DNA from 2 places in the Streptomyces sp. NPDC002232 genome. Region 2 is predicted to be linked to the other one. Evidence: riboswitches for the same ligand, from Rfam matches in the RefSeq annotation. Region 2 holds a riboswitch; the other holds the start of a gene.

Region 1 (3,583 bases), on a different contig from region 2:
GGCCTCGATGAGGGCGTAGATCAGCTCGTCGCCGTCGCCGGAGACCACGCCGGGCAGGTCGGCCTCGGGGCCGAAGTCGTAGCCCTCCGCGATCAGGCGGCGGAGCAGGGACACGGCGGAGGCGGGGGTGTCGAGACCGACCGCGTTGCCGATGCGGGAGTGCTTCGTCGGGTACGCGGAGAGGACGAGCGCCAGCCGCTTCTCGGCGTTCGGGATGTGGCGGAGCCGGGCGTGCCGGACGGCGATCCCGGCGACGCGGGCCGCCCGCTCGGCGTCGGCGACGTACGCGGGCAGACCGTCGGCGTCGATCTCCTTGAAGGAGAACGGGACGGTGATGAGGCGGCCGTCGAACTCGGGCACCGCGACCTGGCTGGCGGCGTCCAGCGGGGACAGGCCCTCGTCGTTCTCCTCCCACGCCGACCGCGAGCCGGTCAGGCACAGCGCCTGGAGGATCGGCACGTCGAGCGCGGCGAGCGCGCCCGCGTCCCAGGCCTCCTCGTCGCCTCCGGCCTGGGCCTCGGCGGGCTTGGTGCCGCCGGCCGCGAGGACGGTCGTGACGATCGCGTCGGCGGTGCGCAGCGTGTCGACGAGCTCCGTCTCGGGGGCCCGGAGGGACGCCACGTACAGCGGGAGGGCGCGCGCGCCGGCGTCCTCGATCGCGCCGCAGAGGGCGTCGACGAAGGCGGTGTTCCCGCTCATGTGGTGGGCGCGGTAGTAGAGCACGGCGATCGTCGGACCGTCGCCGTCCTTCGCGGTCCGGTCCAGCGGGCCCCAGGTGGGGGCGGCCGCCGGGGCCTCGAAGCCGTGGCCGGTGAGCAGGACGGTGTCGGAGAGGAAGCGGGCCAGCTGCTCCAGGTTGGCCGGGCCGCCGTGCGCCAGGTAGGCGTGCGCCTCGGTGGCGACGCCGACGGGGACGGTGGAGGCCTCCATGAGCTGGGCGTCGGGGGCCTGTTCGCCGCTCAGTACGACGACCGGCTTCCCGGCGGCCAGGATCGTGTCCAGGCCCTCCTGCCAGGAGCGGACGCCGCCGAGGAGCCGGACGAGGACGAGGTCGACGCCGTCGAGCAGGGCGGGCAGGTCGGCCAGGGGGAGGCGGGAGGGGTTGGCGAAGCGGTACTCCACCGGCCCTCCGGCCGCGCGGGCGCTGAGCAGGTCGGTGTCGGAGTGCGACAGCAGCAGGAGCATGGCGAGGCTCAGGCCTTCCTCGGGGTTGTCCGCGCCCCGGGTGGTCAGATGGACGGCGGGAGTTCCTGACTCACCCGCGGGTGCGGGCTCACAGTGGCGGGACCGCGCCGGAATCTCACCGGGCTTCCTCCCCGGGGTCCTGGGACCCCATGCCGATCTGCATCCTAGATCGTGGCGTCGGCGGGCCCCAGGGAGCGGCGGGGTCGACCGGATCACACCCGGTGGCCGGCCGGTTCCCCGTGGGTATGCTCGCCGCCATGCCGCCCACCCCACCCCCGGTGCCCGAACCGGGCGAACCGCGCGTACGGGACCGTGGCGACGCCTGCCCCGGGGCGCTGCGCCTGCACTCCGCCGACGACGGACGCCTGGCCCGACTGCGGCTGCCCGCAGGTCGCCTGACGGCTCATCAGGTCGAGGTCCTGGCGGACGCGGCCGAGACCCTCGGCGACGGGCGGCTCAGCATCACCTCGCGCGGCAACGCGGAGCTGCGCGGCCTCGCCGACGACTGCGGGGCCGAGCTGGCGGCGCTCCTCGCCGAGGCCGGCCTGCTGCCCTCCCCCACCCACGAGCGCGTCCGCAACATCGTCGCCTCGCCCGCCTCGGGCCTCGACGGACTCGGCGCGTCCGACGTGCAGTTGTGGGCCCGTGAGCTCGACAGCCACCTGCTGTCCGCGCCGTGGGCGTCTGCGCTCTCCGGCCGGTTCCTCTTCGTCCTCGACGACGGCCGGGGAGACGTCGCCGGACTCGGCGGGGATGTGACCTTGGTCGCAGTGGGCGGCGGGGCGGCGGAGCTGCACGTCGGCGGGCGGGCCGTCCGGCTCGCGGCCTCCGACGCGCCCTCGGCCGCCCTGGCCGCGGCGGGCGGCTTCCTGGCCGCGGCCGCCGAGGCCGGCACCGGCGCCTGGCGGGTCCGCGAGCTGCCCCGGGGGTACGGGGTGGACCTGGCGGAGTGCGGGGTGGCCGGGGAGCCCGTCCCCGCGCCGGCGCTCCCGCACGGCCCTCCCCCCGCGCCCGGCGTCCTCGGACCCGCCGCCCTCTCCGTGCTCGCCCCGCTCGGCCGGCTCACCGCCGCCCGGCTGCGGGCGCTGCTCCCCGCCGACGAGGTGCGCCTCACGCCCTGGCGCGGGGTCGTCGTGGCCGGGACGGACCCCGGCCTGCTGCCCCTGCTCGACGCGGCCGGGCTGATCACCCGCCCCGACTCCCCCTGGGCCGGGGTCACCGCCTGCACCGGGCGGCCCGGCTGCGCGAAGTCCCTCGCCGACGTCCGCGCCGACGCCGCCCCGGGACCCGCCGCGCGCCGCCCCGGCCCGCCGGGACACCCCGCCCGTCCCGTCCTGCCCGTGCACTTCTCCGGGTGCGAGCGCCGCTGCGGACACCCGCACGGCGCCTGGACCGACGTCCTCGCCACCGGCGACGACAGCTACCGGGTGGACGGCGTCCCCACCCCCCGTACCGCCCTGCCCGACGCAGTGACCAAGGCCCGCACGACGAGATGAGCGAGAGCACCAGGATGTTCGACTACGAGAAGGACGGGACGGAGATCTACCGCCGGTCCTTTGCCACGATCCGCGCCGAGGCGGACCTCGCGGACCTGCCCGCCGACGTCGCCATGGTGGCGGTCCGGATGATCCACGCCTGCGGCATGACCGACCTCGTGCAGGACATCGCGTACTCCCCCCAGGTCGTCGCGAACGCCCGCGCGGCCCTGCGCGCCGGCGCGCCGATCCTCTGCGACGCCCAGATGGTCGCCAGCGGCGTCACCCGCAAGCGGCTGCCCGCCGACAACGAGGTGCTCTGCGCGCTCTCCGACCCGGCCGTGCCCGCCCTCGCCGCCGAGCTCGGCACCACCCGCTCCGCCGCCGCCCTGGAGCTGTGGCGGGACCGCCTCGAAGGCTCCGTCGTCGCCATCGGCAACGCGCCGACCGCCCTCTTCCACCTCCTGGAGATGATCGCGAAGGGCGCCGGGAGGCCCGCCGCCGTCCTCGGCATACCCGTCGGCTTCATCGGCGCCGCCGAGTCCAAGGACGCCCTGGCCGAGAACACCCTCGGCCTCGACTACCTGGTCGTCCGGGGCCGGCGCGGCGGCAGCGCGATCACGGCCGCCGCGATCAACGCCCTCGCCCACGAAGCGGAGATCCAGGCATGAGCCCCGTGACCGGCAAGCTGTACGGCGTCGGGCTCGGCCCCGGCGACCCGGACCTGATGACCGTCGCCGCCGTGAAGGCCATCGCGGCGGCCGACGTCATCGCCTACCACTCGGCCCGCCACGGCCGCTCCATCGCGCGCTCCATCGCCGCCGAGCACATCCGCGAGGACCACATCGAGGAGCGGCTGATGTACCCGCTCACGGTGGAGACCACGGACCACCCCGGCGGCTACCGGGGCGCCCTGAACGACT
Region 2 (3,583 bases):
GCGATCGCCCGCCGGGTCGACGAGCGGTCCCGGTCCTTCGGGGTGGCCCTGAGCGCCTGCACCACGCCCGCCAAGGGCAGTCCGACCTTCGACCTGCCCGAGGGCGAGCTGGAGTTGGGCATCGGCATCCACGGCGAACCGGGCCGGGAGCGGCGGGCCATGATGACCTCCCGCGAGATCGCGGACTTCGCCGTGGACGCCGTCGTCGAGGACCTGCGCCCGTCCGGGCCGGTCATCGCCCTGGTGAACGGCATGGGCGCCACTCCCCTCCTGGAGCTGTACGGCTTCAACGCCGAGGTGCAGCGGGTGCTCGCCGAGCGGCGGGTGCCGGTCGCCCGGACCCTGGTCGGGAACTACGTGACCTCGCTCGACATGGCCGGATGCTCGGTGACCCTGTGCGAGATCGACGAGGAACTGCTGCGGCTGTGGGACGCTCCGGTGCAGACACCTGCGCTGCGCTGGGGCCGGTGAGACGGGATCGGGCATGGGGAGCGACATGACGGAGACGATCGACGCCGGATTCCTGGTGCGCTGGCTGGCCGCGGTGGCCGAGGACGTCGACCGGGAGGCGGACCGGCTCACCGAGCTGGACTCGGCCATCGGCGACGCCGACCACGGGGCCAACCTCAAGCGGGGCTTCGCCGCCGTGACGGAGATCCTGGCCAAGGAGCCGCCGGAGACCCCGGGCGCGGTGCTGACCGCCGCCGGGCGGCAGCTGATCTCCACGGTGGGCGGCGCCTCGGGGCCGCTGTACGGGACGCTGCTGCGGCGCGCCGGGAAGACCCTGGGCGAGGACGCGCGGGTCACCCGGGTGCGGCTGGCGGAGGCCCTCGGCGCCGGCGCGGCCGCCGTGGCCCAGCTGGGCGGCGCCCAGGCCGGGGACAAGACGATGCTGGACGCGCTCGTCCCGGCCGTCGAGGGGCTCCGCAGCTCGTACGAGGCGGCCCGGACCGCCGCGGAGGACGGGGCCCTGGCGACCGTACCCCTCCGGGCCCGCAAGGGCCGGGCCAGTTATCTCGGGGAGCGGTCGGTCGGGCACCAGGATCCGGGGGCGACCTCCTCGGCCCTGCTGTTCGCGGCGCTCGCCGACACCGCACGCGCCGAGGGCGCCCGATGAGCGCCGCGCCCGGGTCCGCCGCCCCGGTCGGCATCGTGCTCGTCTCGCACAGCGCGGCGGTCGCGACGGCGGTGGCCGAGCTGGCGCGCGGTCTGGCGGGCGGCGGCGAAACGGCGCCTCTGCTGCCGGCGGGCGGGCTCCCGGACGGCGGTCTCGGGACGAGTTCCGAGCTGATCCGCGCCGCCGCGGAGGCCGTGGACCGGGGGGCCGGGGTGGCGCTCCTGGTCGACCTGGGCAGCGCGGTCCTCACCGTGAAGGCACTGCTCGCCGAGGGCGACGAACTGCCGGAGGGCGCCCGCCTGGTGGACGCGCCGTTCGTCGAGGGAGCGGTCGCCGCGCTCGTCACGGCGAGCGCCGGCGGGGACCTCGACGCGGTGGCCGCGGCGGCCTCGGAGGCGTACTCCTACCGCAAGGAGTGAGCTCCCACGCCGTGTGCGGGGAGTGATCGGCGGGCCGCGCCGGGTGGCGGCCGTGTTGTGATCCAGCAGGTCAACCCACTAATGTCGCAGGGCCTTGGTGTACGGGAAACCGGTGCAGTACCGGTGCGGCCCTCGCCACTGTGATCGGGAGGTCCGGCTCCATCCCCGGGGGGAACACCTCGGGGAGGCCACTGGACCGGCGCGGGAGACCGCGGCGGTGTGGGAAGGCGGAGTCGGGCCGTATGACCGTCAGCCAGGAGACCGGCCGGGGTGCGTTGTCCATCCACGAGGTGCTGGAGAGGTCTCCCGACCATGCATATAGCCGAGGGGTATCTGCCCCCTGTGCACGCCGCCGCCTGGAGCGTCGCGGCCGCGCCGTTCGTCGCCCACGGGGTGCGCGCGCTGACCCGCGAAGTACGGTCCAACCCCGAGTCCACGCTGCTACTGGGCGCCTCCGGCGCCTTCACGTTCGTCCTGTCGGCGCTCAAGCTCCCGTCCGTCACGGGAAGTTGCTCCCATCCGACGGGTACGGGTCTGGGCGCCATCCTCTTCCGGCCCCCGATCATGGCGGTCCTCGGGACGATCACCCTGCTGTTCCAGGCGCTGCTGCTGGCGCACGGCGGGCTGACCACCCTCGGGGCGAACGCCTTCTCGATGGCGATCGTCGGGCCCTGGGCCGGGTACGGGACGTATCTGCTGCTGCGGCGCTCCGGTGCGCCGCTGATGGTGGCCGTCTTCTTCGGCGCGTTCGTCGCCGACCTGTCCACGTACTGCGTCACCAGCGTGCAGCTGGCCCTGGCGTTCCCCGACCCCGCCAGCGGTGTGCCCGGCGCGCTGGCCAAGTTCGGCGGCATCTTCGCCGTGACCCAGATCCCGCTCGCGGTGAGCGAGGGCCTGCTGACGGTGCTCGTGATGCGGCTGCTCACCCAGTCCAGCAAGGGCGAGCTGCTCCGGCTCGGCGTCCTGGGCCGGTCGAAGGCGGAGCGCCAGGAGGAGGTGGCCGCGCGATGAGCCGGAACGCGAAGATCAACACGCTGCTGCTGCTCCTCGTCGCCGCGCTGGCGGTCCTGCCGGTCGCCCTGGGCATGGGCGACCACAAGAAGGAGCCGTTCGCGGGGGCGGACGCGGAGGCGGAGACCGCGATCACGGAGCTCCGTCCGGACTACGAGCCGTGGTTCAGCCCGCTGTACGAGCCGCCGTCCGGGGAGATCGAGTCGGCGCTCTTCGCCCTCCAGGCGGCGCTGGGCGCCGGCGTCCTGGCCTACTACTTCGGGCTCCGGCGCGGCCGCCGCCAGGGCGCGGCCCGCGCGGCGGCCGAGACCGCCGGAGCGGTGCGGACGGAGGGCGCGGGGACCGAGGGCGTCGAGGGCGTGCGGACGGAGACCACCGGGAGGGTACGTACGGAGAGCGCCGAGGCCGTGCGCGCGGAGACCGCCGGAGCGGTGCGTACCGAGAGCGCGGCGAAGGAGGGCGGGGCCGACGGCCTCGGAGGTCCCGGGGCGGCGGGCGGCGGTTCCGCCGACGCCGGGGTCCCGGCGGCCGACGACGGCTCGCGCCCCTTCGACGGCACGGGCGCGTAGCCGCCGATGCTGCCGATCGACGCGGCGGCGCACAGCAGCCGCTGGCGCCGCCGCCATCCCGCGGAGAAGGCTCTCCTCGGCTTCGGCCTGACCCTGTGCGCGGTGACCCTGCCGCCGTGGCCCGGCGCGGTGCTCGTGGCGGCGGCCACGCTCGCGGTGCTGCTGGGCCCGGCCGGAGTGCCGGGTCGGCAGCTGTGGCGGGCGTTCCGCATCCCGCTCGGCTTCTGCGTCACGGGCGCGGTCCCGCTGCTCTTCGCGGTGGGCGGGGCGCGGGGGCCGGTGGCCCTCGCCCCCGACGGTCCCGCGCACGCCGCCGAGTTGCTCCTGCGGACCGCGTCGGCCTCGCTCGGGGTGCTGCTCTTCGCCTTCACGACTCCGGTGTCGGACGTGCTGCCCCGGCTGGTCCGGGCGGGCGTCCCGGCGCCGGTGGTGGACGTGGCGCTCGTGATGTACCGGATCATCTTCCT

Evidence for each region. A riboswitch is a leader RNA that binds a small molecule or an ion and turns the genes downstream of it on or off. The one in region 2 is predicted to bind cobalamin.
Region 1: it holds a riboswitch for cobalamin, as region 2 does, so the genes downstream of both, cobN (cobaltochelatase subunit CobN) here and ACFYXU_RS14765 (energy-coupling factor ABC transporter permease) in region 2, are expected to answer to the same signal.

Annotation. Positions count from the first base shown of each region.
Region 1 is NZ_JBIARV010000006.1:325,781-329,363, forward strand. It holds gene cobN (cobaltochelatase subunit CobN) at 1-1,185, opposite strand, end outside; cobalamin riboswitch at 1,223-1,351, opposite strand; gene ACFYXU_RS29740 (cobalamin biosynthesis protein CobG) at 1,431-2,681, shown strand; gene ACFYXU_RS29745 (precorrin-8X methylmutase) at 2,696-3,331, shown strand; gene ACFYXU_RS29750 (precorrin-2 C(20)-methyltransferase) at 3,328-3,583, shown strand, end outside.
Region 2 is NZ_JBIARV010000003.1:492,867-496,449, reverse strand. It holds gene dhaK (dihydroxyacetone kinase subunit DhaK) at 1-471, shown strand, start outside; gene dhaL (dihydroxyacetone kinase subunit DhaL) at 497-1,117, shown strand; gene ACFYXU_RS14770 (PTS-dependent dihydroxyacetone kinase phosphotransferase subunit DhaM) at 1,114-1,536, shown strand; cobalamin riboswitch at 1,587-1,821, shown strand; gene ACFYXU_RS14765 (energy-coupling factor ABC transporter permease) at 1,849-2,547, shown strand; gene ACFYXU_RS14760 (energy-coupling factor ABC transporter substrate-binding protein) at 2,544-3,116, shown strand; gene cbiQ (cobalt ECF transporter T component CbiQ) at 3,123-3,583, shown strand, end outside.